DNA from 3 places in the Chromobacterium sp. Ag138 genome. Region 2 is predicted to be linked to each of the others. Evidence: predicted binding sites of a transcription regulator. Region 2 holds the regulator's gene; each other region holds the start of a gene.
What was found. The regulator sigma-54, encoded in region 2, starts transcription at its own class of promoters, with help from an activator protein. The targets are predictions, from matches to a motif close to CTGGCACGCTTCATGCTT.
Positions count from the first base shown of each region.

Region 1: a site for sigma-54 is predicted at 3,863-3,880, ahead of flgB (flagellar basal body rod protein FlgB). Genes of this name have one in related genera too.
Region 3: a site for sigma-54 is predicted at 4,950-4,967, ahead of glnA (type I glutamate--ammonia ligase). Genes of this name have one in related genera too.

Region 1 is NZ_JBUPWA010000001.1:1,071,072-1,080,657, reverse strand. It holds gene ACY3GB_RS04470 (DEAD/DEAH box helicase) at 1-380, opposite strand, end outside; gene ACY3GB_RS04465 (EAL domain-containing protein) at 813-1,856, shown strand; gene ACY3GB_RS04460 (hypothetical protein) at 1,945-2,772, shown strand; gene ACY3GB_RS04455 (response regulator) at 2,866-3,663, opposite strand; gene flgB (flagellar basal body rod protein FlgB) at 3,909-4,322, shown strand; gene flgC (flagellar basal body rod protein FlgC) at 4,327-4,737, shown strand; gene ACY3GB_RS04440 (flagellar hook assembly protein FlgD) at 4,759-5,499, shown strand; gene flgE (flagellar hook protein FlgE) at 5,540-6,793, shown strand; gene ACY3GB_RS04430 (flagellar basal body rod protein FlgF) at 6,809-7,549, shown strand; gene flgG (flagellar basal-body rod protein FlgG) at 7,584-8,366, shown strand; gene ACY3GB_RS04420 (flagellar basal body L-ring protein FlgH) at 8,406-9,089, shown strand; gene ACY3GB_RS04415 (flagellar basal body P-ring protein FlgI) at 9,110-9,586, shown strand, end outside.
Region 2 is NZ_JBUPWA010000001.1:1,620,865-1,630,450, reverse strand. It holds gene ACY3GB_RS07255 (NAD(P)H-hydrate dehydratase) at 1-1,009, opposite strand, end outside; gene ACY3GB_RS07250 (flavin prenyltransferase UbiX) at 1,012-1,617, opposite strand; gene rapZ (RNase adapter RapZ) at 1,672-2,514, opposite strand; gene hprK (HPr(Ser) kinase/phosphatase) at 2,495-3,451, opposite strand; gene ptsN (PTS IIA-like nitrogen regulatory protein PtsN) at 3,444-3,905, opposite strand; gene hpf (ribosome hibernation-promoting factor, HPF/YfiA family) at 4,030-4,362, opposite strand; gene ACY3GB_RS07225 (RNA polymerase factor sigma-54) at 4,430-5,830, opposite strand; gene lptB (LPS export ABC transporter ATP-binding protein) at 5,834-6,562, opposite strand; gene lptA (lipopolysaccharide transport periplasmic protein LptA) at 6,559-7,116, opposite strand; gene lptC (LPS export ABC transporter periplasmic protein LptC) at 7,106-7,675, opposite strand; gene ACY3GB_RS07205 (KdsC family phosphatase) at 7,672-8,196, opposite strand; gene ACY3GB_RS07200 (KpsF/GutQ family sugar-phosphate isomerase) at 8,243-9,220, opposite strand; partial or broken gene ACY3GB_RS07195 (cation:proton antiporter domain-containing protein) at 9,331-9,586, shown strand, end outside.
Region 3 is NZ_JBUPWA010000001.1:1,915,207-1,924,792, forward strand. It holds gene ACY3GB_RS08670 (phosphatase PAP2 family protein) at 1-98, opposite strand, end outside; gene prmC (peptide chain release factor N(5)-glutamine methyltransferase) at 102-923, opposite strand; gene mgtE (magnesium transporter) at 931-2,370, opposite strand; gene mtgA (monofunctional biosynthetic peptidoglycan transglycosylase) at 2,593-3,279, opposite strand; gene aroE (shikimate dehydrogenase) at 3,282-4,103, opposite strand; gene ACY3GB_RS08695 (rhodanese-like domain-containing protein) at 4,310-4,762, opposite strand; gene glnA (type I glutamate--ammonia ligase) at 5,035-6,453, shown strand; gene ACY3GB_RS08705 (DUF4124 domain-containing protein) at 6,575-7,042, shown strand; gene glnL (nitrogen regulation protein NR(II)) at 7,164-8,222, shown strand; gene ntrC (nitrogen regulation protein NR(I)) at 8,250-9,586, shown strand, end outside.

The DNA of each region.
Region 1 (9,586 bases), 550 kb from region 2:
AGATCGATCGGGCGGGACAGGGCGCGAATCTGGAAGCCGAAGGAGGAGCCGCCCACCAGGCAGGCGGTCTTCATCCAGCGCAGGTCCTTGCCGTATTCCAGAGCGTTCTTTTCAACTTGCTGCGCCAGTTCGCGGGTCGGGGTCAGCACCAGCACGCGCGGGCCTTGGCCCTTGCCGGTGGAGCGTTCCGACAGCTTGGTCAGCGCCGGCAGCAGGAAAGCGGCGGTCTTGCCGCTGCCGGTTTGAGCGGAAACCAGCAGGTCGCGGCCAGCGATGGCGGCCGGGACGGCTTCAGCTTGAACCGAGGTCGGGGAGGTGTAGCCGGCAGCTTCCAGAGCGCGCAGGATGGTCGGGGCGATGCCCAGATCGGAAAAGTTCATGTATATCCTTTCAGGCCGGATGATGCCGGCGTCACTTATAGCCAGATTTCGTGGCGGTTATACGGCGCCTTTGGGCCGCAAATCATCGGCACTAACCTGGCAAGCGGCGAACAGCGGTCCAGTCGAAAGCGACATTATTGCTTGGACGAAGCCTGGAAAGGGTCAGGGACGATGAAAACACACTCGGGCAGAGGCGTGGTGTGGGTTTGCCCGGTGAAATTACAAGAGGCCGGACTGTACATTAATTACGGCCTCAAGGCAACTGTTTTCTGAAAAATGGCTGGATAAGTATTTGATTGTTTGTGTCTTGATTTGGACTGTCCGCAAAAATAGCCAGCGATCGATTCGCGGCGGCGGCGGCGGGGCTGGCGAAGCCATCCCTGCTCGCTACACTGCACTATAAGGCAGAGGGCTGGGGGCGGGCGGATGCGGATGGGGTGGAAGTTGGCGGTGTGGCTGTCGAGGAAGGCCGCCGGGGCGGGTGCCGCGCCGGTGTATGCGCTGGCGGTGCTGGCGTGCGCGCTGCCGGCGCTGCTCTTGCCGTGGTGGCTGGGGCGGGCGGACTTTGATCCGCCCGACTGGCGAGGATGGGCGCTCGGCGCGGAAGTGGGGGCGCTGGCCGCGCTGGCCGGCGCGATGGTCGCCGGCTGGCTGCGGCGCGGCGCGGGCGTGCGCAGCGCGAGCGACTGGGAAATACTGGAAGGCATACGCAACCAGGAGTTTTTCGTCCATTACCAGCCCATCGTCACCGCCGCGGGCGGAGAGTGCGTCGGCGCGGAAGTATTGGCGCGCTGGCGCCATCCGGTACAGGGCAATGTGAGGGCCGACCTGTTCATCCGGGAGGCGACCGAGGCCGGGTTGATCGTGCCGCTGACCCGCTACCTGCTTAAACGGGCGGCCGGCGAGTTGCGCCAGGTGGCCTTGCCGCCGGGTTTCATCGTCGGCGTCAATATCGCCGGCGAGCATCTTGCGATGCAGGAGCTGGCGGGCGATTGCCGCGAGATGCTGGAAATGCTGCGCGCCAAGCAGGCGGCGCTGGTGCTGGAGGTTTCGGAGCGGGCGCCATTGAGCGAGGCGTCCGGCGCGCAGGAGGTGATCCGAAGGCTCAAGCGGGAGGGCGTGAAGCTGGCGCTGGACGACTTCGGCTCCGGCTACGCCGACAAGGACTATTTGCGGCGCTGGGATTTTGATTATTTGAAGGTGGAAAAAGGCTTCGTCTCCGCATTGGGGCAGGACACGTTGCGCGGCAATGTGCTGGACGGCCTGTTGTTGTCGTCCCAGGAGTTGGGCGTGAGCGTGATCGTCAAGGGGGTGGAGACGTCGAGCCAGCAGAACTATCTGAAAGCGAATGGCTTCGAGTTGCTGCAGGGGTTTTATTTCGGCAAGCCGATGGCGCTGAACCATTTCCGGCAGTGGCTGTACTCCGGGGTCATCCAGGACCGGTCGCCGACGCGGCGAAAGGACGGCGGCCGATAGCGGCGGGGAGCGGGTTTTGTCGACGGGTTGGGGCATGGGGCCGCGTTTGCTACAATGCGGCCCTTTTTATTTCGAAGGAAGCAGTGGCATGGAATACGCCGTGCAACGCTACGCCGCCACTCGGCCCTGGGCCAAGCGAGTGGGGCAGCTGTATGCCCAGACGGTCCAGGCCGCCGAGGCGCGGGCGCAGATGAAGGATGTGATCAAGCGCGAGTTGGAGCGCGCGGCGCAAGTGTTCGAGATTCCGCAGGCCACCATCGTCTGCGAATTGGCGCTGGCCCAGGCCTGGGGCCACTTCGCGCGTCATGGGCGCGTGGTGTCCCATCTGGATGACGCGTTGGCGGCCGCCTTGGCCCACACCCGGCAACCGTCGAACCTGCCTGATACCCTGAATCTGCCCGCGGCAGCCTTCTTCCTGCATGTCCCGGGCGAGGGCGGAGCTTTCATCGCGCATCAGCCGGAGCGCCGCGCCTTGCTGTTGACCCTGGTGCGAATGGGCTTCGCGCCGGATGGCGTCAATTGGCTGCAGGCGGCGGATCAGGTCGAGCTGGCGCGGGTGGAGTACCCGGGCGAGCTGGCGCCGCAGTTGGAAAATGTGGCTGCCGATTGGCAGGGGCTGTTGTCCGCCGTGCTGAACGGTCTGGCGATGATGACCCAGCCCAAGCTGGAATTGGCCAAGGGTTGGGAGGCTTCCGCGCCGGCGGAGTGGGTGGCTGACGCCGCGCATCCCTCGTGCGTCAAGACCCGGCAGAAGGCGCGCAGCCGGTTGTTGAAGTCCGGTTTCGGCGAAGTGACCTTTTGCCGGGTGGCGGAGCTGGCCGACGGCGCCGAATATGCCAGCCAGGGTTATTGGCGCCGCCAATCCTTCGGCGCGGACAAGGCGCATTCGCGCCTGGTGTGGGTGGCGCCGCGTTGAGGACGGGCGCCTTGCGCCGAACGCGCTGATCTGAAGAGGCGAAACGCCCGGCGATGCCGGGCGTTTCTTTTTTTGACGCCGATTGCTTGGGCATCAGTACTCGTTGAGCAAGGTGCGGATCAGCTCGCGCATCTTGTCCATGTCGAATGGCTTCTGGCAGCAGGCGGCGATGCCGGCGTCTTCCAGGTCATCCTTGCCGATATTGTCGCTGTCGCTGGTTATCATCATCACCGGCGTGTCCGGCTGGAGGCCGCTGCCGCGGATGTGGCGGGCGAAGTTCAGCCCATCCATGCCCGGCATGTGGTAATCGGTGATGATGAGCTTGAACGCCTCCTGCTCCAGATACGGTATGGCCGCCTCGCTGCTGGCCGCCTCGCAGAAGTGCTCGAAGCCCAGCTTTTCCAGCACCTGCCGGATGTGATGGCGCGAAGTGCTGCTGTCGTCGACGATGAGCACGTTCATCAGCGCCATGTCGGAGTCGATTTCAGCGCCCAGGCTGGGGCAGTTCAGAAAACTCATCACCGACTGCATCGCCTGGTCGAACTCTTCCGGGGTGAACGGCTTGGGCAGGATGGCCAGGCTGCCGGCCTGGCGTATGGTTTCCAGTCTTTCCGGGTTGGTTTCGCTGGAGATCAGGATGAAGGGCAGGTCGTACAGGTCGGTGCTTTCGCGCAGCTCCCGCACCAGCTCCGCGCCCGTGATGTCGGGCAGATGGTAGGCGCTGATGATCAGGTTCGGCCGCCTTTGCCGGGCCTGCTCTATCAGCTCGCGGCCGGATGGGTGGATTTCTATCTGGGCGGCGCCCATCGCCTCCAGCGCCTTGGTGATGATTTGCGCCTGCACCTGCGAGGGTTCGGCCAATGAGATCAGCAGTTGTTCCAAAGCCAGCATCGCTCTGCTCCGACATTCTACTTATTTACATTATTGTCGGTTTGGCACGATTTGGATGGGCCGGCAAGCAAAATCCTCAAATAGCTTGATGCGGATGAGGGCGGCAAGTTTTGCCGCCGCCCGCGCCGCGGCGGACCCGCAAACTTGCCGCCTGCGGCCGAAACGGCGTGAAAACTTGGCTTTGCGCGGCTTTCAAGCACTGGCACACTTCGTGCTTTAGCGTAGGCCAGCGAGGAGATTGCCCAATGCTAGACAAGATTGCCCACTATTTCGATTTTCAGCAGCGCGCTCTGAATTTGCAGGCCTATCGCGCCGAAGTGATAGGCAGCAATATCGCCAACGCTGAAACGCCGTATTACAAGGCGGTGGATTTCGATTTCAAGTCCGCGCTGCAAGCCCAGGTGGACAAGCAGGGGCAACTGAAGCTGGCGCAGACCGACGCGCGCCACATCGCCAACCAGACCGGCGAAGGTTCCGGCACGCCGCTGCAGTACCGCAGCGCGGTGCAGCCCAGCCTGGACGGCAACACGGTGGACATGGATGTGGAGCGCGGCGCTTTCGCCGACAACGCCTTGCAGTATCAGACCACGCTGACCTTCCTCAACAAGAAGATCGGCGGGCTGAGCTCGGCGATCCAGGGCAGCGGCACGGGAGGCTGATTGAATGTCACTGTCCAATCTCTTCAATATTTCAGGTTCGGCGCTGTCGGCGCAATCGATGCGGCTCAACGTGGTGGCCAGCAATCTGGCCAACGCCGAAAGCGCCACCAGTTCCACCGGCCAGCCTTACAAGGGGCGCCACGTGGTGTTCACCGCGATTCCGGTGGACAACGCCCAGCCGCAAGTGGCCGGCGTGCGCGTGACATCGGTGGTGGAAGACCAGTCGCCGCCGAGGCTGAAGTACGAACCGGGCAATCCGCTGGCCGACGAGCGCGGCTATGTGACCATGCCCAACGTCAACGTGGTGGAGGAGATGGCCGACATGATCGCCGCCTCTCGCGCCTACCAGAACAACGTTGAAATGATGAACACCGCCAAGACGCTGCTGCAGAAGACGCTGCAGCTCGGTCAATAAACTAGCTAAAGGGTGACGGCCATGGCTACCGCAGCAACGAACGGCATCGGAAACGGATTCGATTACTCCAACGTGAACAGCGGCCAAGTACCGGCCGGCTCCATTCAGTCGACCAACAACGCCGGTGCGAAGTCCAGCAATTCGTCGGTGACCAGCGCGCAGGCGATGCAGAACAATTTCCTGACGCTGCTGACCGCGCAGCTGAACGCGCAGGATCCGCTGAATCCGATGGACAACAGCCAGATCACCAGCCAGATGGCCCAGATCAGCCAGGTGGCCGGCCTGCAGACCTTGAACCAGACCATGCAGCAGATGGTGTCGGCGCAGAGCGCCACTCAGTCGCTGATGGCTTCCAGCATGATAGGCAAGAATGTGATGGTGGCCGGCAATACGCTGACCGCGCCGGCCGCCGGCCAGACGACGCAGGCAGGCGTGCTGTTGAACGGGCCCGCCGCCTCGGTGCAGGTCAATGTGCTGGATCAGAACGGCAATCTGGTGGATACGGTGCCGCTGCAGAACCCGGGCAAGGGCCTGACAACCTTCAGCTGGGACGGCAAGGACGCCAACAACAACCAGTTGCCGGCCGGCGGCAGTTACACTTTCCAGGTCAAGGTGGCGCAGGCCAGTTCGTCGGGCAACACCACCGCCACCGCCTACAACACCCAGCAGGTCCAGGCGGTATCCTGGGCCAATGGTTCGCCGATGCTGGTGCTGCCGGGCAACAACCTGGTGCCGTTGTCCAATGTCGCGCAGATGTCCTGAAGCACTCTGCCTAAATAAAGCTTGATGAGGAGCAGTTGAGATGGGCTTTCAACAAGGTCTGAGTGGTTTGAACGCGGCGTCCGTGCAATTGGACACCATAGGCAACAACGTGGCCAACGCCAATACCGTCGGTTTCAAGAGCTCGCGCACCGAGTTCGCCGATCTTTACGGCAACAGCCTGTACGGCATCACCGCGACCACGCCGGGCATCGGCACCCAGGTGCAGGCGGTGACGCAGAACATGGGCAATGGCAATCTGGACTCCACCGGCCGCAGCCTGGACCTGGCGATCAACAATGCCGGTTTCTTCATCATGGGCTTGCCCAACGGCACGCAGGCATATACCCGCAACGGCCAGTTCCAGGTCAACAGCCAGGGCTACTTGGTCAACACGGCCGGCAACTTTGTCCAGGGTTGGACCGCGAATGCGAGCGGAGCCGTTTCCCAGGGACCGGTTGGCAATCTGCAGCTGACCACCACGTCCATCGCGCCGCACGCCACCACCAAGCTGAGCATGCCGGTGCAGTTGAATTCCAATCAGAAAACGCCCACCGGCGTGCCCCTCAACAATCCGGCGGACCCGACGTCGTATAACTGGCCGAATACGGTGCAGGTGTTCGACAGCCTGGGTAATCCGCACCAGATGGTGTTTTATTACTCGCTGACGTCGTCGGCGGCCACCGGCAATACCTGGACGGTCAATACCTATGTCGACGGCAAGCCGACGACTACAACCGGCGGCGGCGCAAGCTTCACATTGAATTTCGACACCAGCGGCAACCTGACCCCTTCCCCCTTCACGCCGGTGCCGATCACGTTCACCACCGCGCCGGTGAATGGCTCCGCGATTCCGCAGACCGTGACCGTGGATTTCACCAACTCGGTGCAGAATAACCAGCAGTTCGGCACCTTGTCGCCGCAGATTCAGGACGGCACGGCGCCGGGCACGCTGCAAGGGGTGAACATCTCGGCCAACGGCCTGATTCAGGCCAGTTTCTCCAATAGCCAGACCAAGACCATAGGCCAGATCGCCCTGGCCACCTTCGTCAATCCGCAGGGCTTGCAGGATGTCGGCGGCAATATGTGGTCGCAGACCGGCAATTCCGGCTCGCCGACGGTCAACAACCCGGGGGCGGGCAATGCCGGCACGTTGTCGTCGGGCCAGGTGGAGGATTCCAACGTCAACCTGACCAACGAGCTGGTGAACATGATCACCGCCCAGCGCTACTACCAGGCCAATGCGCAGACGATCAAGACGCAGGACACGCTGATTCAAACCCTGTTGAACATCTAAGCGGCGAGTTGAAGCATGGATAGAATGCTGTATCTCGCGATGACCGGCGCCAAGCATGAAGCTTGGCAGCAGGCGACCACCGCGAACAATCTGGCCAACATCAATACCAACGCCTTCAAGGCGGATCTGGCGGCATACCGCGCGCTGCCGGTGATAGGCGACGGCGCGCCGACCCGAACCTATGTCGTCGACAATACCATCGGCTTCGACGCCAGCCAGGGCGCTTTGCAGCATACCGGCAACCCGTCGGACTTCGCGCTCGGCTCGCCGGGCTTCTTCGCGGTGCAGGGCGCGGATGGGCAAGAATCGTATACCCGCGATGGCGGCTATGTGCTGGACGCCAATGGCTTGATGCATACCCGCACCGGTCTCGTCATCATGGGCGACGGCGGCCCGATCACGGTGCCGGCGGGTACCCAGGTTCAGCTGGGGCAGGACGGCTCGGTGATGGCGGCGCCGCTGACCGGCGCCAATCGCGCGCCGCAGCTGGTGGGGCAGATCAAGATGGTCAACCCCGGTCCCAAGGACGTGTACAAGGGCGAGGACGGCCTGTTTCACGTCAATGGCGGCGGCACACTGCCGGCCAGCGCCGATGTCAAGCTGGTGCCGGAGACGCTGGAGTCGTCCAACGTCAATTCGGTGGAGGCGCTGGTGCAGATGATCTCCCATGGCCGCCAGTACGAACTCAATATCAAGATGATGCAAACCTCGCAGCAGAACGATCAACAGGCTGCGCAGTTGCTGTCCATGAGCTGATGCCGGGACGGAAGAAAGAACAAGGTAAAACGCCATGATGCGCGCACTGTATATCGCCAAGACCGGCATGGATGCCAGCCAGTTTCAGCTGGACGTGGTGTCCAACAACCTGGCCAACGTCAACACCATAGGCTTCAAGCGCAGCCGCGGCGTATTCGAGGAGCTGTACTACCAGACCCTGCGCCAGCCGGGCGGACAGCTCGCCAACGGCAGCACCTTGCCCTCGGGCCTGCAGATCGGCACTGGCGCGGCAGCTGTCGCGACCTCCCGCATCCACGCCCAGGGCATACCGACGCAGACCGGCCAGCCGTTGGACATGCAGATCGACGGCGATGGTTTTTTCCGGATCCAGCTGCCCAATGGCACCACCGCGTACACCCGCGACGGCGAGTTCCAGCGCAATGCCAACGGCGACGTGGTGACGGCGATGGGGTATCCGATGAACCCCAATATCAATATTCCTGCCAACGCGAAGCAAATCACCGTGTCGACCGCCGGGGTCGTGCAGTACACGCTGCCCGGCGCCACCGCGCCGCAGACGGCGGGCACGATTCTGCTGACCACCTTCATCAATCCCCAGGGCCTGGAGAGCGCGGGCGGCAATCTGTACCTGCAGACCGCAGCCTCCGGCGATCCGCAGGACGGCGACGCTCAAACCGACAACCGGGGTTCGATCCGGTCCGGCTTTCTGGAAATGTCCAACGTCAACGTGACCGAGGAACTGGTCAATATGATCACCGCGCAGCGTTCGTTCGAGATGAATTCGCGCGCGGTGACCACCGCAGACCAGATGCTGCAAAAGCTGAGCAATCTGTAACGATGGGCCGAGCGCGGCCGGCATGATGGGAGTAGGGCGATGAAAGCCAATCTGGCGATTTTGCTGTCCGCGGCAGCTTTGCTGACGGGATGCGTGGTGCAGGAGCCGCCGCTGGTGCAGGGCCCCACCACCGCGCGGCCGCAGCCGCGCTCGGTGGGTCTGCCGGCCAATGGCGCGATCTTCCAGGCGGCCAGTTACCGGCCGATGTTCCAGGATTCGATGCCGGTACAGGTGGGCGATACGCTGCAGGTCACGATTCAGGAGAATTCTTCCACGTCGCAATCCGAGCAGACCACCGACACCCGCACTTCCGGGCTGACGTCCAGCATTACGGCGGGGGTGAAGATTCCCTTCCTGCCCAGCGGTTTGGCCAGCGGCCTGGGCGGCACCAGCTTCAACAGCTCGGGCACCGCCAACAATACCGGCAAGGGCAACAATCAGGTTGCCACCACCTTCGTCAGCTCCATCACAGTGACGGTGATCGACATGTTGGCCAACGGCAACCTGGTGATCAGTGGCGAGAAGCTGGTGCGCATCAACAGCGACACCGAGTCCATCCGCCTGTCCGGCGTGGTCAACCCGAGGGATATCTCTCCGGACCGCACCGTATCGTCGCTGAAAGTGGCGGATGCGCGCATCGAACAGCAAACCAAGGGCAATAACCGGCTGTACAACGAGCCGGGTTGGCTGTCCAAGATTTTCATGTCGCTGCTGCCGATTTGAGCGCGGCGAGGGATGGAATGATGAAGAAATGGATTGTGTTGGCCAGCCTGTTGCTGGCCTCGCTGCCGGCCTTGTCGGCGCAGCGCTTGAAGGACATCGCCAATATCGGCGGCGTGCGTCCCAACCAGCTGATCGGCTATGGCCTGGTGGTGGGTTTGGACGGCAGCGGCGACAAGGTGACTTCCTCGCCGTTCACCGGCCAGGCGATGGCCAATATGCTGAACCAACTGGGCGTCCAGGTTCCGCCGGGCACCAAGATCGACCCCAAGAATGTGGCCGCGGTGACGCTGACCGCCACTTTGCCGCCGTTCGCCAAGCGAGGACAGACGATCGACATCACGGCGTCGTCTATCGGCGACGCCAAGAGCCTGCGCGGCGGCACGCTGCTGCTGTCGCCCCTGAAGGGCGCCGACGGCCAGATCTACGCGATGGCCCAGGGCAATGTGGTGGTGGGCGGCGCCGGCGCGTCGGCCGGCGGCAGCTCCACCCAGATCAAC
Region 2 (9,586 bases):
CCGCCAGCAGATTCAGCGCGTCGGCATCCAGCACCAGCGGAACCGGGCGGGCGATGGCCAGTTCCAGCAGCCGCTCCGCCAGTTCCTGCTGTCCCAGGCCGGGGCCGACCGCCAGCACGTCGGCGACGGGCAGGTCCGCCGCTTCGTCCGCCGGGCGCACCATCAGTTCCGGCGCGGCCGGATCGACCGGCAGCCTATCGTCCAGCGGGCACAGATAGACCTTGCCGGCGCCGCCTGCCAGCGCGCTGCGCCCGGCGAGCAGCGCCGCGCCCAGCATGCCGGGCGCGCCGCCGATGACGGACACGGAGCCGTAGCTGCCCTTGTGGCTGTCCCGGTTGCGGGCGAGCGCCGCGGCCGGCGGGCGGTTGAGCTCGCCTTCGGCCTCCGGATACAGGCCGGCGGGGCAGTCCAGCGTCGCCAGCTCGACCTGGCCGGCGAGGTCGGCGCCGTGGCCGCCGAACAGTCCCGGCTTGTGGCAGAGGAAGGTCAGGGTGTGGTCGGCGCGAATGGCCGCGCCTTGCGGCTGCCCGGTATAGGCGTCCAGCCCGCTGGGGCAGTCCAGCGCCAGCTTGCGGCAGTCGAGGCGGTTCAGCCGATGGATCAGGTCGTGCCAGGCCGGGTCCAGCGGGCGGGACAGGCCGATGCCGAACAGGCCGTCTATCAGCAGCGCCGGAGGCGGCGCACCATCAGGCAACTCGGCCAAGATGGCGAGGCCGGCTTTTTCCGCCTGCCGGCGCGCGGCGCGGCATTCGTCGCTGGCCGGCGCGACGGGTTGCAGGACGGTCAGCGGATGGCCGCGTTTGCGCAGCGCCAGCGCCGCGTGCAGCGCGTCGCCGCCGTTGTTGCCGGGGCCGGCGCAGACCAGCAGAGGCGACGCGGGCGGGCAATGGCGGGTGACCCAGTCCGCGGCGGCCAGCGCGGCGCGGCGCATCAAGTTCAGTCCATGGCCGGCGGCGGCCTGCTCCAGCCGGCGCAGCGCCTCCAGGCTCAGGATCGGACCGCCGTCCATGCTCATTCTCCCCAGCGCGGCGTCAAGGTTTGCTCGACGCCCAGTTGATCGAGGATGCGGGAGACGACGAAGTCCACCATGTCGTCCACGCTCTTGGGGTGGGTGTAGAAGCCGGGAGCGGGGGGCAGGATCACCACCCCCAGGCGCGCCAGGTCCAGCATGTTTTCCAGGTGGATGGCGGACAGCGGCGTCTCGCGCGGCACCAGCACCAGCTTGCGCTGCTCCTTGATGCAGACGTCGGCCGCGCGTTCGATCAGGTTATCGCTCATGCCGTGGCGGATGGCGGCCAGCGTGCCCATCGAGCATGGGCATACCACCATCGCGTCCGGCGGATTGGAGCCGGACGCGGCCGGCGCGAACCATTCCTCGCGGCCGTACACTTCCAGCTGGCCGTCGCCGGCGGGATAGCGCGCCTGCAGCCAGGCTTTCATCTCGGCCGGGCGGGAGGGCAGGGTCAGGTGCATTTCCTGCTTGGCCACCACCTGGGCGGCTTGGGAGTACAGCACCCACACCCGCGCGCCGGCGGCGAGCAGGGCCTCGATCAGGCGCAGGCCGTAAGGCAGGCCGGAGGCACCGGTGAGGGCGACGGTGATGATCTTGCGGGGCATCGGCTTCTTTCTCCAGCCGGGCTGGACAGGCAGGGCGGCGGGCCCCGCCGAGGGTCAGTGTTCGCGGTACAGCTGGCGGTGGCGGACCAATACCTGGCGGTCGGGGAAGGCGCGCGCCAGGTTCTCGATGATGTACACCGAACGGTGCTGGCCGCCGGTGCAGCCGACGGCCACCGTCAGGTAGCTGCGGTTTTCCTTGCCGTAGCAGGGCAGCCACTTGGCGATCATCGCCTGGATGTCGGCTATCATCTCGGCCACTTCCTGGCGGCCGGCGAAGAAGTCGATGATGGGTTGGTCGCAGCCGGTGAACGGGCGCAGTTGCGGATCGTAATAAGGATTGGGCAGGCAGCGGGCGTCGAAGACGAAATCGGCGTCCTGCGGCACGCCGTGCTTGAAGCCGAACGATTCGAAGATCAGCGTCAGCTGGCTGCTGTCGGCGTCTACCAGCTCGCGCACCCAGCTTCTGAGGGCGTTGGCGGACAGCTCGCTGGTATCGATGCGGGTGCCCAGCTCCAGCACCTCGGCCAGCATCTCCTGCTCCAGCAATATGCTTTCCTCCACCGTGATGCCGGTGTCGGACAGGGGGTGGCGGCGGCGGGTTTCGGAAAAACGCTTGACCAGCGTCTCCGGCTTGGCCTCCAGGAACAGCAGCCGCACATCCATGCCTTGGGACTTCAGGGACTCCACCACCTTGGGCAGCGCGCCCAGGGTGGGGCCGGAGCGGGTGTCCACGCTGATGGCGATGTCCTTGTAGCCGAAGTCGGCGTACATCGCCATCGCTTCCGGCAGCATGGTGGCGGGCAGATTGTCCACGCAGTAGAAACCGGAATCCTCCAGCGCGCGCAGCGCCACCGACTTGCCGGAGCCGGACAGGCCGCTAATCAATATCAGGCGCATTTTCCTGATCTCGCAAGAAATTGGTGTGGCGTTCGATGAATTCGCGGGTGCTGTCGATGCCGCGCAGCTGCAGGATGTAGTTGCGCACGGCGGCCTCCACCAGCACCGCCAGGTTGCGGCCGGCGGCCACGGGCAGCACCACCTTGCGCACGGTGACGCCGATGATGTCCTGGGTTTCCGACTGGATGTTCAGCCGGTCCAGCGCCTGCATCGCCTGATCGTTGGCTTTGACCAGATGGATGATCAGCTTCAGCACCTTCTTGGGGCGGACCGCGGTCTCGCCGAAGATGGTGCGGATGTTGAGGATGCCGAGGCCGCGCACTTCCAAGAAGTCGCGCAGCAGCGGCGGACAGCGGCCTTCCAGCGTGTCCGGGCCGATGCGGTACAGCTCGACGGCGTCGTCGGCCACCATGCCGTGGCCGCGCGAGATCAATTCCAGCGCCAGCTCGCTTTTTCCCATCGCGGAGTCGCCCATGATCAGCACGCCGATCTCGAACACGTCGAGGAACACGCCGTGCAGCACGGTGGACACCGCCAGCGCGCGGGCCAGATAGATCCGCAGCACATCCATCAGGTACGGGCTTTCCAGCGTGCTGCACATCAGGGGCACGTTGTGGCTGTGGCAGTAGTCGCGCAGCAGCCGGGGCACCGGCTGGTTGTTGGTGACCATCACCACCGACATGCTCTTGTGGAACAGCTGGTCCAGCGCGGTTTTGGCCGCCGACTGCTCCAGCTTGTTCAGGTAGTCGACCTCGGCGAGGCCGAGCACCTGCACCCGGTTGGGGTGGATGAAGTTGAGGTGGCCGACCAGGGCCAGCGTCGGGCGCTGGTCGTCGTTGCCGATCACGTTGTCGGAGCCGCCGGTGCCGGCGACCCAAGTCAGATTCAGCTTCTGCTGGTTTTCCTGATACAGCCGGCGCACGGTGATGCTAGGCATGGGGCGTCCATTCGCAAAGCAGCTTGTACAGTTCGTCGCGGGCGCAGGCACCCAGCATCTGCTCGCGCATCTGGCGGCTGGAGAACAGTTGCGCCAGCTCCGACAGCACCTGCAGGTGCAGGTCGGTGGCGTGCTCGGGGACCAGCAGCACGAACAGGCATTGCACCGGCTTGCCGTCCGGCGCGTCGAAGGGAATGGGCGCCTTCAGGCGGATGAACACGCCGGTGGCTTCCTTGAGGCCGCGCGCGCGGCCGTGGGGAATGGCCACGCCCTGGCCGAGTCCGGTGGAGCCCAGTTTTTCACGGCTGAACAGGCTGTCGAAAACCTCGCTGCGGGCGATGCCGCGGGTGTTTTCCACGAGCAGTCCCACTTGTTCGAACACCCGCTTCTTGCTGGCGACGTCCAGATCCAGCAGGATATGGTCCGGGGTCAGGATCTTGCCGATGAGAGTCATGTTGGAGTATGCATGCGGCTCTTGGGGTGAAACTGTGAATTCTACGTTGCCTTGATAGTACTGAAAACCGGCAAGCGCAAAGAAAAACGGGAACCGTGAGGCTCCCGTTGTCTTCAGTCCGGCCTTACAGCGAGGCCTGGGCCTGAGACGCTTCGCCCGAGCCCACCGCGCGGTGCTCGGTCAGCTTTTCCTTGTACTTCAGGACTTGGCGGTCCAGCTTGTCCATCAGGACGTCGATGGCGGCGTAGAGGTCGGCCTCGGAAGCTTCGATGTGGATGTCCTTGCCGGACAGGTGCACATTGACTTCAGCCTTCTGGACCAGCTTGTCCACCGACAGGGTGACGGAGATGTCGATCACGTGGTCGACATGGCGGGTAATGCGCTCGAGCTTGTTCTCGATGTATTCGCGCAGCGACGGGGTGACTTCCAGGTGCAGGCCAGTTACTTTGAGGTTCATACCCTAGCTCCTTCTGGTGTTGACCACCCGGTCGGGTTGCCGGGCGGCATTGTATTCTTGAGGCCCCTTACAGCGCCTTGCGCAGATTCACCGCCGGAATCTGCATGGCTTCACGATACTTGGCTACGGTGCGTCTGGCAACCTGTATTCCCTGCTTGGCCAGCGCGTCGGCGATGGCGCTGTCGGACAGCGGCTTCGCGCGGTCCTCGGCGTCTATCATGCCGCGGATGTGGGCCTTGATCGCGGTGGCGGAGCACTCTCCGCCGCTTTCAGTTTCCAGCGAACTGCCGAAGAAATACTTGAGCTCGAACAAGCCTCGCGAACAAAGCAGGTATTTCTGGCTGGTGGATCGGGAAACGGTGGATTCGTGCAGGCCCAGCTCTTCCGCGATGTCCCGCAGGATCAGCGGGCGCATCGCCACTTCGCCGTGCTCAAAGAACGATTGCTGGCGCTCAACGATAGCTTCCGCCACTTTGAGTATGGTGTCAAACCGTTGCTGGATGTTCTTGACCAGCCAGCGGGCCTCCTGCAGCCGGCCCGACATTTCGCCGCCGGCGCGCTGGTCGGCCAGCATGCGCTCGTAGAGCCGGTTGACGCGCAGGCGGGGCATCGCGGCGCGGTTGAGCTCGGCCGCCCAGCGGCCGCGCAGCTTGCGCACGCTGATGTCGGGAATCACGTAATGGGTTTCGCCGTGGCCGAAACCGGTGGCCGGGTGCGGGTTGAGGCGGGCGATCAGCGCCTGCGCGCCGCGCAGCGCCGCGTCGTCGCAGCGCAGCAGCTTTTTCAGCCGGGCGTAGTCGCGGCCGCCGAGCAGGGCCAGATGCTCGCGGACGATGGCCAGCGCCAGCGCGTGCTCAGGCTCGCCGCCGGGCCGGCGCTGCAGCTGCAGCGTCAGCGATTCGGCCAGCGAGCGCGCGCCGACGCCGGCGGGGTCGAACTGCTGCAGCAACCTGAGGCCCACCGCCAGCTCGTCGACTTCCAGCTCCAGCTCCAGCGGCAGGTTGCCGGCCAGTTCGTCCAGCTCCAGCGGCAGGTAGCCGTCGTCGTCCAGCTCCTCGATCAGCAGGCGCATCACCGCGCGGTCGCGGTCGGAGAGGGCGATTTCGCCCAGCTGCGTCAGCAGGTGCTCGCGCAGGCTGACCGGGCAGGGCACGTTGAGCATGGGGTCGAAGTCATTGTCGTCCCCCTTGCGGCTGCCGGCGCCCCAGTCCAGCAGTTCGCCGGCGCCGTCGTCGCGGCTGTCGGCATCCTGGGACTCGGCCGGTCCTTCCTGCTGTTCCGCGCCGTCGGGAGCGGCTTCGCCGTCGCGGGGCTCGTCGCCGCGCTCCAGCAGCGGATTGTCCAGCAGGAAGCGCTCCACCTCCGTCTGCAGATCCAGCGTGGACAGCTGCAGCAGCTTGATCGATTGCTGCAGCTGCGGCGTCAGCGTCAGCTGCTGGGATACCTTGAGCTGAAGAGCCTGTTTCATCGTTTACAGATGGAAGTGCTCGCCGAGGTAGACCTCGCGCACTCTCTCGTTGTTGACCAGTTCTTCCGGCTCGCCGGAGGCCAGCACCGAGCCGTCGCTGATGATGTAGGCGCGGTCGCAGATGCGCAGCGTCTCGCGCACGTTGTGGTCGGTGATCAGCACGCCGATGCCGCGCTCCTTCAGGAAGGAGATGATCTTCTGGATGTCGATCACCGCGATCGGGTCCACGCCGGCGAACGGCTCGTCCAGCAGGATGAAGCGGGGGCGGGTGGCCAGCACGCGGGCGATCTCCACCCGGCGGCGCTCGCCGCCGGACAGCGACAGCGCGTTGCTGTCGCGCAGATGGCCGATGTTCAGGTCGTCCAGCAGCAGATCCAGCTCTTTTTCCAGCTCTTTGCCCTTGAGGCCGGAGATTTCCAGGATGGCGGCGATGTTCTCTTCCACCGTCATGCGGCGGAAGATGGACGCTTCCTGCGGCAGGTAGCCGAGGCCGAGCTGGGCGCGCTGATGGATCGGGTAGTGGGTGATGGACGCGTCGTCGAGGCGGATGTCGCCGTCGTCGGCGCCGATCAGGCCGACGATCATGTAGAAGCTGGTGGTCTTGCCGGCGCCGTTGGGGCCGAGCAGGCCGACGACTTCGCCGCTCTCGATGCTGAGCGACACGTCCTTGACCACGGTGCGCTTCTTGAAGCGTTTTTTCAGATTGGTGACGGTGAGGATGCTGTGCTTCATGGCGCGGCGGCTCCGGCGGCGGGCTTGGCGGCCGCCGGCTGCGACGCGGTGTTCTTCGGCTGCAGGATCACGGTGGTGCGTCCGCCCTTGCCGGCGTTGGCGCCGCCGCCCATCACCTGGTAGACCTCGCTCTGGGTGTCGTAGGTGATCACGTTGCCGATCACGAGGTCGCCGTTGCGCTTGACGCGGGCGTTGCCGGTCAGCACCGCGAAGTGCTTGGCGCTGTCGTAGTCCAGTTTGCTGGACTGGCCTTCGATCCAGCCGCTGTTGTTGTCCAGCTTCTGGCGGAAGGTGACGATGCGGCCGGTGGCCTGCAGCGTCTGGTTGCCTTGCTGGTCCTGGGTGGCGACCACCTTGTCGGCGTTCAGCCGCAGCGTGCCCTGGATCACCACCACGTTGCCGGTGCAGGTGGAGACGCCCTTGGTCTGCTCCATGGTGCAGCCGTTGTCGCTGGTGATCTCGATGGGCTTGGTTTTGTCTGCCTGTTCGGCGTAAGCCAGCGCGGAGGCGGCCAGCAGCAAGCCGGCCAGCAGGATGCGAGAGTTATTTGGCATAGACGATCTTGGTCTTGGAATACAGATTGAGCAGGCCCTGCGACTCCAGATAGCTGAAGCCGATGGAGTTGGCGACCGAGTTGCCTTGGTAGATCACCGACGGCGCCTTGGAGCTGGCGAAGCGCTTGCCGGTATCGACGAACATCGCGCTGCTGACCAGCCGGGTTTCGGGCTGCTTGCTGTCTGCGGGTTTGATCAAAACGACTTTCTTGTCGAAGTAGGCCTGCTGGCTCTTGTTGTTGTAGCGGCCGGTCTCGCCGGTCACATGGTATTGCAGCACGCCCTGCTGGTACTGGTACAGGTCGGGGTTCTCGAAATAGGCGTCGGGCTTGCCCGGATACTGCCACATGCGGGTGGCGATCAGCCGGTCCATCAGCTTGCCTTGCTTGTCGTAGCGGGTGGCGATCATGTTTTCCGCCACGTACTCGGGCTTGTCCGGATCGAGTTCGCGGCGGCGGCTGTCCCAGCGCGAAATCTGGTCCAGCCATATCGTCAGCAGCGCGGTCAGTCCGATCAGCAGCACCGGGAACAGGCGGTGGGAGCGCAGCAGCTTGATCATGCCAGATACCGGGCGAGCACGCCTTCGAACGTGCCCTGGGCCTGCATGATCAGCTCGGCCAGCTCGCGCACCGCGCCATGGCCGCCGGGGTTGCCGGTCACGTAATGGCAATGCTGGCGCACCTGCGGCGGGGCCTCGGGCACCGCGACCGCCAGGCCGACCCGGGTCAGGATGGGCAGGTCGATCAGATCGTCGCCGATGAACGCGCATTGTTCGGCGGACAGGCCGGTCTTGTCCAGCAGCTCGGCCAGCGCGACTTTCTTGTCGTGGACGCCGCCGTAGTAGTGGTCGATCTTCAGCGCCTGGGCGCGGTGCTCGACGCAGCGGTCGGCGCGGCCGGAAATGATGGCCAGCTGCACGCCGGTGCTTTGCAGCAGGCGTAGGCCGAGGCCGTCCTGCACGTAGAACGATTTGCTTTCGTCGCCCTGGGCGTCGTAGTAGATGCGGCCGTCGGTCATCACGCCGTCCACATCCATGATCAGCAGTTTCACCTTGCGGGCCTGCTCGGAAATCATACGCATTGCTTGATCCTTGCCGCCGCCAGTCGCTGGGACTGGCCGGCTGGTTTTAAAACACGCCGGCGCGCAGCAGGTCGTGCATGTGCAGCACGCCGGCCAGCTTGCCCTGGGCGTCGACGACCACCAGGCTGGTGATCTGATGTTGTTTCATCAGGAAGCCGGCTTCGGCCGCCAGCTTGTCCGGCTGGATGGACCGCGGCTTGCGGCCCATCACCTCGTCTATCTTCAGGCGGTAGACGTCCACGCCCTTTTCCAGCGTGCGGCGCAGGTCGCCGTCGGTGTAGATGCCGTGGAGCGTGCCGTCGGCTTCGCTGACCGTGACCATGCCCAGCCGCTTCTGCGACATTTCCAGCAGCGCGTCCTTCAGCAGCGTGCCCGGCGCCACCCGCGGCAGATCTTCGCCGGCGTGCATCAGGTCCTTCACGTGCACCAGCAGGCGCCGGCCCAGGCTGCCGCCCGGGTGGGACAGCGCGAAATCGCTCTGGCCGAAGCCGCGCGCCTCCATCAGCGTGACGGCCAGCGCGTCGCCCAGCGCCATCTGCGCGGTGGTGCTGGTGGTGGGGGCCAGGTTCAGCGGACAGGCTTCGCGCTCGACATGCGTGTGCAGCAGGATGTCAGCGGCCTGGGACAGCGTGGATTCGGACCGACCGGTCACCGCGATCAGCTTGCCGCCCTTCAGCTTCAGCGCCGGCAGCAGCGACACCACTTCGGCCGACTCGCCGGAGTTGGACAGCGCGATCACCACGTCGTCGCCGGTGATCATGCCCAGGTCGCCGTGGGCGGCTTCGGCCGGATGCACGAAGAAGGCCGGCGTGCCGGTGCTGGCCAGCGTGGCGGCGATCTTGCGCCCCACGTGGCCCGACTTGCCCATGCCGGTGACGATCACGCGGCCCTCGCAGGACAGGATGGCCTCCACAGCGTCCAGGAAGTCGCCGTTCAGGCGTTCGGCCAGCGTGTTCAGCGCGGCCGCTTCTTCATGCAGCACTTCGCGCGCCGTTTCCAGCCGGCTGGTGTGATTTTTTTCCATAAGGCAAAAGTATATCAAAGGTTATAATCGATTGACGCGGGTGCTGGTGCAAGTTTTGCTTGGCGGTCGTGTTTTCCGTTGCCAATCGTATCCTGGAGCCCCGACCGCCGATGCATTCCATGGCCCCCATCGTCCTTGTCCTGTTGGCCGCCGTGCTGGTGGTCACCTTGTGCCGAAGCCTGAAGGTGCCGGCCATGCTCGGCTACCTGGTGGTGGGCTTCCTGACCGGCCCGGGGGTGATGAACCTGATCCCGCAGGGCAAGGAAACCGCCTTCCTCGGCGAAATCGGCATCGTGTTCATGATGTTCACCATCGGCCTGGAGTTTTCCCTGCCCAGGCTGAGGGCGATGCGGCAGCTGGTGTTCG
Region 3 (9,586 bases), 290 kb from region 2:
AACAAAAACAGCTGGCGGTTGGCTTGCGGCCAGGCTGCCAGCGCCGCGCTCAAGACCGCCAGCAGGATTGCCGGCCAGAATCGACGAAGCCAGGCCATCGCTCAGACCGCCTTGCGCCCGACGCTGATGCGGTCCTGGCCGGCCAGGTCGCGGATGGTTTCCACCTGGCTCAAGCCCGCGGCGGAAAACAGCGCCCTCACCGCCTCGCCCTGGTCGTAGCCGTGCTCGACCATCAGCCAGCCGCCGTCGGCCAGCCGCCCCGGCGCGCCGGCGGCGATCTCGCGCAGGCAGGCCAGGCCATCGGCCTCGTCGGTCAGCGCCCCGCGCGGCTCGAAGCGCAAGTCGCCTTCGGCCAGATGATGATCGTCGCGCTCGATGTACGGCGGGTTGGACACGATCAGGTCGAAGCGAGCGTTGGCACCCAGCGGGCCGAACCAGCTGCCCAGCCGGAAATCGACGCGGGCGCCCAGCGCGTCGGCATTGCTCCGCGCGACGGCCAGCGCGTCGGCCGAGACATCGACCGCGCCCACCGACCAGCCCGGCGCCTCCAGCGCCAGCGTGACGGCGATGATGCCGCTGCCGGTGCCCAGGTCCACCGCCCGCGCCGGCGCGGTCCGGTCGACGCGGGCCAGCGCCAGCTCGACCAGATGCTCGGTTTCCGGCCGCGGAATCAGCACCGCCGGGCTGACCTGGAAATCCCGCCCGTAGAATTCGCGCGCGCCGATCAGATAAGCCATCGGCTCGCCGGCCAGGCGGCGCGCGGCCAGCGCGTCGAAGGCCGATGCGACGTCGTCCGGCAGTTCTCGCTCGGGATGGCCGATGATGGCGGCGTGGGTCAGGCCGGGCCAGGCGTGCGTCAGCAGCATCCGGGACTCCAGCCTGGGCAGGGGGTGGCGCCGCAGCGCCTGTTCTATGGTCGGCATGGTTCTATTACAGCAGGAACAGGGTGGCCAGTCCCAGGAAAATCAGGAAGCCGCCGGAATCGGTGCAGGCGGTGATCAAAACGCTGGAGCCCAGCGCCGGGTCCTTGCCCAGCTTCTGCATCAGCGTCGGGATCATCACCCCCATGGTGGCGGCCAGCATCAGGTTCAGCGTCATCGCCGCCAGCATCACCAGGCCCAGCGACACGCTGCCGTACAGCAGCCAGGCCACCGCGCCGATGACGCCGCCCCAGACCATGCCGTTGATCACGCTGACGCCCAGCTCCTTGCGCCACAGCCGGCCGGCCTGGCCGGTCCGCATCTGGCCCATGGCCAGCGCGCGCACGATCATGGTGATGGTCTGGTTGCCGGAATTGCCGCCAATGCCGGCGACGATGGGCATCAGGGCCGCCAGCGCCACCAACTGGGCGATGGAATGCTCGAAGGCGCCGATCACGCGGGAAGCGAAAAAGGCGGTGCAGAGATTGATCGCCAGCCAGGACCAGCGGTTCTTCACCGAATCCATCACCGGCGCGAACAGGTCTTCCTCTTCCTTCAGGCCCGCCAGGTTCAGCACTTCGCTATCGGATTCCTCGCGGATCACGTCCACCATCGCGTCCACGGTCAGCCGGCCCAGCAGCGCGCCGCGCTCGTCCACCACCGGCGCGCTGACCAGGTCATAGCGCTCGAAGGCCTGGGCGGCGTCCAGCGCCGGCTCGTCGGGATGGAAGCTCACCACCTCGGTGGCCATCGCCTCCGCCACCAGCGTGTCCGGATCGGACACCAAGAGCTTGCGCACCGACAGCACGCCCTTGAGCAGGCCGGCCTCGTCGGTGACGAAGATCTTGTCGGTCTGGCCGGGCAGATCGTCGAAGCGGCGCAGGTAGCGCAGCACCACTTCGCAGCTGACGTCGGCGCGTATCTTCACCAGCTCGAAATCCATCAGCGCGCCGACGCGGTCGTCGTCGTAGGACAGCACCGCCTGCAGCTGGCCGCGCTCCTCTTCATCCAGCCGGCCCATCGCCTCGTAGACCACCTGGCGCGGCAGGTCCGGCGCCAGTTCGGCCAGTTCGTCGGCGTCCAGCGCGTCCAGCGCCGCCACCAGCTCGTCGGGCTCCATCACCTCGATCAGCGACTCGCGCACCGCGTCGGACACTTCCAGCAGCACCGTGCCGTCGCGCGCGGGGTCGGTCAGATCCCAGGCCAGCAGCCGGTCTTCCAGCGGCAGCGCTTCCAGCACGTGGGCGATGTCGGCCGGGTGCAGTTGGGACAGCTTCTGTCCCAGTTCCAGCAAATTGTGTTGCGGCGCCTGCGGATAGACGGCAGCTTCGGCCGCGTCCTGACGCGTAGCAAGATGTTCAAGCTGGCGCTGGCGCTCGATCAAGCGCTGCACCAGGCCCAGGCTTTCCTGCAGACGATCGGCGGATTGTTGCTTGTAGGCAACCGTCATGCACGTCTCCTTCCACCCACAGGGCGCGCGAAGGGGGCCAACGGTGTGAGGCGGGATTTTATAGAGTGATACGGGATTCGATTAAGGGATAACTGGGTAAGTCCATTGCGTTGGCCGCGGCGAGCCCGCGGCGCGCGAAAAAGAAAGTCGCGATTGTAACATATCGTCACAAGCGGCTTCCACCCGCCGCCGCGGACATGGCGGCGGGCTGGAACCGCGGGATCAGGGCAGCTCGACGTAGCTCATCCGGCGCTGGATGATGCGGGTCTTGCGCGCCAGGCCGGGCGCGCCGCGGTGCTCGTCGTAATAGCGCGGATTGGGCACCATCGCGGCCAGCTTGGCGGCCTGGGACGACGACAGGCGCGAGGCGCCGGTGCGGAAGTAATAGCGCGAGGCGGCCTCGGCGCCGAACACGCCGTTGCCCCACTCGATCACGTTCAGGTAGATCTCGTAGATGCGGCGCTTGTCCAGCACCGACTCCAGCATCACCGTGATCAGCGCCTCCTCCAGCTTGCGCCACGGCGTCTTGCCGCTGGACAGGAACAGGTTCTTGGCCAGCTGCTGGCTGATGGTGGAGCCGCCGGCGACGATCTTGCCCTTCTGCAGATTCTTCTCGAACGCCGCCTCGATGCCGTCCCAGTCGAAGCCCTCGTGGTCGACGAACTTGGCGTCCTCGGAGGCGATCAACGCCCGTTTCAGATTCGGCGATATCTTGTCGTACGGCACCCACTTGTGGCGCAGCTCGGCCTCGGGGTCGTCCTGCTGCAGCCTGGCCAGCTGCTCGTTCATGAAGGAACTGGCGCCGGGATTGTGGTCGCGCCAGTAGACGATGTGGCCGAGCACCCACAGGTTATACAGCAGAAAGGCGGCCACCAGGGCCGCCAGGATCTTGAACAGGATGCGCGTCATGCTCAGGCCAGCACTTCCCTCAGCATATTGGTCACCTTGCGCGTCTCCGGCTGCACGCCGCGCCAGATGGAGAACGACTCGGCCGCCTGCTCCACCAGCATGCCCAGGCCGTCGGCCAGCATGCCGGCGTTCTCGCCCTGCGCGCGCTGCAGGAAAGGCGTCAGGCCGGCGCTGTACACCATGTCGTAAGCCAGCGTGCGCGGCGTGAACACGCCGTGCGGCAGCGGCGGCATCTCGTTGTTCAGGCTGGTGGACGTGGCGTTGATGACGATGTCGAAGCTGCGGCCTTCCAGCGCGGCGTAGCCGACCGCCTCCACCTTGCCGTAGCGGGCGAAGTGATGAGCCAGCGCCTCGGCCTTGATCACGGTGCGGTTGACGATGGTCAGGCTGGCGGGCTTCTGCTTCAGAATCGGCTCCAGCACGCCGCGCACCGCGCCGCCGGCGCCCAGGATCAGCACGCGCCGCCCGGCGATCGGGTAATCCAGGTTTTCCACGATGTCGCGCACCAGGCCGACGCCGTCGGTGTTGTCGCCGTAGACCTTGCCGTCGCGGAAGGCCAGCGTGTTCACCGCCTCGGCCGCGCGCGCGCGCTCGGTCAGCTCGGACGCGTAGCGGAAGGCGTCGCCCTTGAACGGCAGCGTGATGTTCAGCCCCTTGCCGCCCTTGGCCACGAATTCGCCCACCACCTCGTTGAAGCGGCCGATGTCGGCGAACAGGCGCTCATAGCTGATGTCCTCCCCGGTGGCGCGGGCGAACTCCTCGTGGATGAACGGCGACTGGCTGTGGGAGATCGGGTTGCCGATTACGGCGTAACGGTCGGTCATGTCCGGCTTTCCAATAATGCGATATGTTTTGAGCGGCCAAAGGCCTGCCGACACCGTCACCCGGCGCGCCCTGAAACCGGGCACGCGTCCATCGGGAACGCGCTGCGCGGCGCGCCGTGGCTTGGTCGGCAGATCGAAGCTGCGGGTTCACCCCACACTTTGCCGCTTAACGCCGCAAACTTCAACCGCCTCGGACAAGGGAACAATCAGCCCTGCACCCAAGGCAGGCCGCGCCAGCGCCAGCCGCCGACCGAGTTGCGGTGGCCGTCGCCGTCGCGGTCGCCCTCGAAGCCCTCCAGCACGTTGTACACCTCGCTGTAGCCGTTGTCCGCCGCCAGCCGCGCCACCTGGTCGGAACGGGCGCCGGAACGGCAGATCACCAGCAGCACCGCCTCCGGGTCGACCTGATGGGTCAGCTGGGCCAGAAAATTGGGATTCGGCTCCATGCCGGGATAGCTGCGCCATTCGATGTTCACCGCGCCGGGCACGGTGCCGACGAATTGCCACTCGGCGTGGCTGCGCACATCCAGCAGCACCGCCTTGGGCAGGCCTTGCATCAACTCATAGGCCTCGTCGGGCAGCACGGCTCCGCTGTAGGACAGGCCCAACTGTTCGGCGCGCTGGTGCGCGGCCTCCAGAATCTGGCTCATTCTGCTCATCTGTTTTCCTCCTGCAACACTCCGGGCTTATGTTGGCGATTATCGACCCGCCCGGCATGGCTGGCAAATGGCACCATATCGGTGCACCGCCCAAGCCCAGGCACCAGATTGGTTCAAGTCCAGTCATTCCAGCCGGCTGGATAAGCCAAAGCGGCTATGACACAATGCAGCAGCAGCGTTTCAGAGGCTGGCACGCTTCCTGCTTACTGGGGACGTACCAAAATTTTCACGCACTTGCCCTTGGGTGCACGTTGCCTTCCAGGAGATAAAACATGGCAGTAGCCGACGTAGTCAAACTGATCCAAGAAAACGACGTCAAATTTGTCGATCTGCGCTTCACCGACACCCGCGGCAAAGAACAGCACGTCTCCATCCCGGCGCATGTGCTGCTGGAAGACGCCGACGAGTGGTTCGAGCGCGGCCACGCCTTCGACGGCTCCTCCATCGCCGGCTGGAAAGGCATCCAGGCTTCCGACATGCTGCTGATGGCCGATCCGGCCACCGCCCGCCTCGACCCGTTCTTCGACGAGCCGACCGTGTTCATGCACTGTGACGTGATCGATCCGGCCGACGGCAAGGGCTACGACCGCGACCCGCGCTCCATCGCCAAGCGCGCCGAAGCCTACCTGAAGGCATCCGGCCACGGCGACACCGCCTACTTCGGCCCGGAGCCGGAATTCTTCATCTTCGACAGCATCACCTGGGGCGCCGACATGTCCGGCTGCTTCGTCAAGATCAAGGCCGAGGAAGCCGCATGGGCGTCCGCCGAGGAATTCGAAGGCGGCAACATGGGCCACCGTCCGGGCATCAAGGGCGGCTATTTCCCGGTGCCGCCGGTGGACTCCTCGCAGGACATCCGCTCCGCGATGGTGCTGCTGCTGGAAGAGCTGGGCGTGCCGGTCGAAGTGCACCACCACGAAGTGGCCACCGCCGGCCAGAACGAGATCGGCACCAAGTTCAGCACGCTGACCCAGCGCGCCGACTGGACCCAGATCCTGAAGTACGTGGTGCACAACGTCGCCCACAGCTACGGCAAGACCGCCACCTTCATGCCCAAGCCCATCGTCGGCGACAACGGCTCCGGCATGCACGTCCACCAGTCCATCTGGAAAGACGGCAAGAACCTGTTCGCCGGCGAAGGCTACGCCGGCCTGTCCGACACCGCGCTGTACTACATCGGCGGCATCATCAAGCACGCCAAGGCGCTGAACGCGATCACCAACCCGGGCACCAACTCCTACAAGCGCCTGGTGCCGCACTACGAAGCGCCGGTGAAGCTGGCCTACTCGGCCAAGAACCGCTCCGCCTCGATCCGCATCCCGCACGTGGCCAGCCCCAAGGGCCGCCGCATCGAAGCGCGCTTCCCGGATCCGCTGGCCAACCCGTACCTGTGCTTCTCCGCGCTGCTGATGGCCGGCCTGGACGGCATCCAGAACAAGATTCACCCGGGCGACGCCGCGGACAAGAATCTGTACGACCTGCCGCCGGAAGAAGACAAGCTGATCCCGACCGTGTGCGCCAGCCTGGACGAAGCGCTGTCCGCGCTGGACAAGGACCGCGAGTTCCTGACCCGCGGCGGCGTGTTCTCCAACGAGTGGATCGACGCCTACATCGAGCTGAAGATGCAAGAAGTCAACCTGGCCCGCATGACCACCCACCCGGTGGAATTCGCGATGTACTACTCGCTGTAAGCGCCACGCCCTCTCGAACGACGGCAGCCTCCGGGCTGCCGTTTTTCTTGCTCTCGCATAAATGACGCGGCGGCTCGATTTGCTTATCATGCAAGGGCGATCCCCACCCTGTATCCGGAAGATGAAGACATTCGCACTCTGCCTGCTGCTGGCCTGCGGGGCCGCCCAGGCGGCCACCATCTACAAGTACGTCGACCCGCAAGGCAACGTCACCTACACCAATGTGCCGATCCGCGGCGCGCAGCCGATCAAGCTGAATCCGCTGTCGTCGTATCCCAGCCAGCGCGCGAAGAACAACGGCGCTTCCGCCGGCAAGCCTGCCGCCTCCGGCGGCTATCCCAATGTGGACGCCGACACCCAGAAGCAGCGCGACAGCGGCCGCAAGAAGATACTGGAGCAAGAGCTGTCCAACGAAGCCAAGGCGCTGGACGCCGCCAAGAAGGCGCTGGCCGACGGCAAGGCGGTGCGGCTGGGCGACGAGGCCCGCAACTACCAGAAGTATCTGGACCGGGTGCAGAAACTGCAGAACGAAGTCACCGACCGCGAAAAGAACGTCCAGGCGCTGAAGAAGGAACTCGGCCTGCCATAGCCATGCGCACCATTATGGTGCACACTTCAGCCAGGACGCGCGTCCGCGCCCCGCGGCGCGGTCCTACGAGCTGGCGCGCTTATTGCTGCGTTCAGCGCGACACCACCATCCAAGCCATCCCATGACGATACCCAGCTTTGCCGGACTGGAGCTCCTGGACACCCCGGTGCTGATCTGCGACGCCGACGCCGCGCTGCGCTTCGTCAATCCCGCCTGCGAAAACCTGCTGGCGCTGGGCAGCCGAGAATTGCTGCGCCACACGCTGCCCGAGCTGTTTCAGCCCTGCCCCGAACTGGTCCAGGCGCTCTCCGCCGCCCTGGGCCAGGGCGCCAGCTACATCGAGCACGACCTGGAGCTGAAGCCGCTGCACAACGACGCGGCGCTGCACGTGATGCTGTCGATCACGCCGATAGACGTCGAAGGCTGCCAGGCGCTGATCGAGCTCAGGCCGCTGGACCAGCAGCTGAAGATCGCCAACGAGGAGCGCTCGCTGATGCAGCACCAGGCCAATCGCGAGCTGATCCGCAACCTGGCGCACGAAATCAAGAACCCGCTGGGCGGCATCCGCGGCGCGGCGCAGCTGCTGGAGCACGAGCTGGCCGACCGGCCGGAGCTGAAGGAATACACCGAGGTGATCACCGAGGAGGCGCTGCGGCTGCAGACGCTGGTGGACCGGCTGCTGGCGCCGCACCGCAGCCACAACCGCGGGCCGATCAATATCCACGAAGTGCTGGAGCGGGTGCGCAGCATCGCGCTGGCCCAGCATCCGCAAGGCCTCGCCGTGATCCGCGACTACGACACCAGCCTGCCGCTGCTGTCCGCCGACAAGGAGCAGCTGATCCAGGTGGTGCTCAACATCGTCAACAACGCGGTGCAGGCGCTGCGCGGCCAGGGACGCGTCACGCTGCGCACCCGGGTGGCGCGGCAGATCACGCTGGCGCGCAAACGCCACCAGCTGGCACTGAAATTGCAGATCGTCGACGACGGCCCCGGCATTCCCGACGACATCCGCGACCACATCTTCTACCCGCTGGTCACCGGCCGCGCCGAAGGCACCGGCCTGGGGCTGACGCTGGCCCAGGCCTTCGTCCACCAGCACGGCGGCAGCATAGAGTTCGACTCGCGGCCGGGCCAGACCTGCTTCACCGTGCTGCTGCCCTTCGGCGGCGAAGCGGGATAACGACAAAAGAACACGAGGAGAAACGCCATGGCCAAGCCGGTCTGGATCATAGACGACGACAAGGCGATACGCTGGGTGCTGGAAAAAGCGCTGACCCGCGCCGGCATCGCCTTCGACAGCTTCGCCAGCGCCGACGACGCGCTCAACGCGCTGTACGACGACAAGCCGCAGGCCATTATTTCCGACATCCGCATGCCGGGCACCGACGGCCTGAAATTCCTGGCCAAGGTGAAAACCGAGCATCCGCAGCTGCCGGTGATCATCATGACCGCCCACTCCGACCTGGACTCCGCGGTGTCGGCTTTCCAGGGAGGCGCCTTCGAATACCTGCCCAAACCGTTCGACATCGACCAGGCGGTGCTGCTGATCGAGCGTGCGCTGGCCGAGAGCGAGGCGCAGGACGCCGGCGCAGACAGCCCGGAAGCGATGCCGGTGCTGCTGGGCCAGGCGCCGGCGATGCAGGACGTGTTCCGCGCCATCGGCCGGCTGGCCCAGTCCAACGTCACCGTGCTGATCACCGGCGAGTCCGGCACCGGCAAGGAGCGGGTGGCCGAGGCGCTGCACCGCCACTCGGTGCGCGCCGGCAAGCCCTTCATCGCGCTCAATACCGCGGCAATACCGAAAGACCTGCTGGAATCGGAGCTGTTCGGCCATGAGAAAGGCGCCTTCACCGGCGCGCTGGCCACCCGCCGTGGCCGTTTCGAAGAGGCAGAAGGCGGCACGCTGTTCCTGGACGAGATCGGCGACATGCCGACCGAGCTGCAGACCCGGCTGCTGCGGGTGCTGTCCGACGGCCACTTTTACCGCGTCGGCGGCCACACCCCGACCAAGGCCAATGTGCGGGTGATCGCCGCCACTCACCAGAACCTGGAACAGCGCGTGCGCGACGGCCAGTTCCGCGAGGATTTATTTCACCGCCTCAACGTGATCCGGCTGCGGCTGCCGCCGCTGCGCGAACGGCGCGAGGACATTCCGCTGCTGGCCCGCCACTTCCTGGCCAAGAGCGCCGCGCAGCTGGGCGTGGAGTCCAAGCGCCTGTCCGAGGCGGCGATGGCGCTGATCCAGCGCAGCGCCTTCACCGGCAACGTGCGCGAGCTGGAAAACCTGTGCCAGTGGATTTGCGTGATGGCGCCGGGCCAGACCGTCGAAGTGGCCGATCTGCCGCCGGAGCTGCGCGAGCCGCAAGCCGAGGCCGCCTCATGCCCCGATGGAGACTGGAATCGCATGCTGGAGGAGGAAATCCGCCGCCGGCTACGCGCCGGCGACGTCGGCATCGTCGACGAGCTGACCCGCCGCTTCGAAACCACCTGCATCCGCGCCAGCCTCGGTCATACCGGCGGCCGCCGGGTGGAAGCCGCCCACCT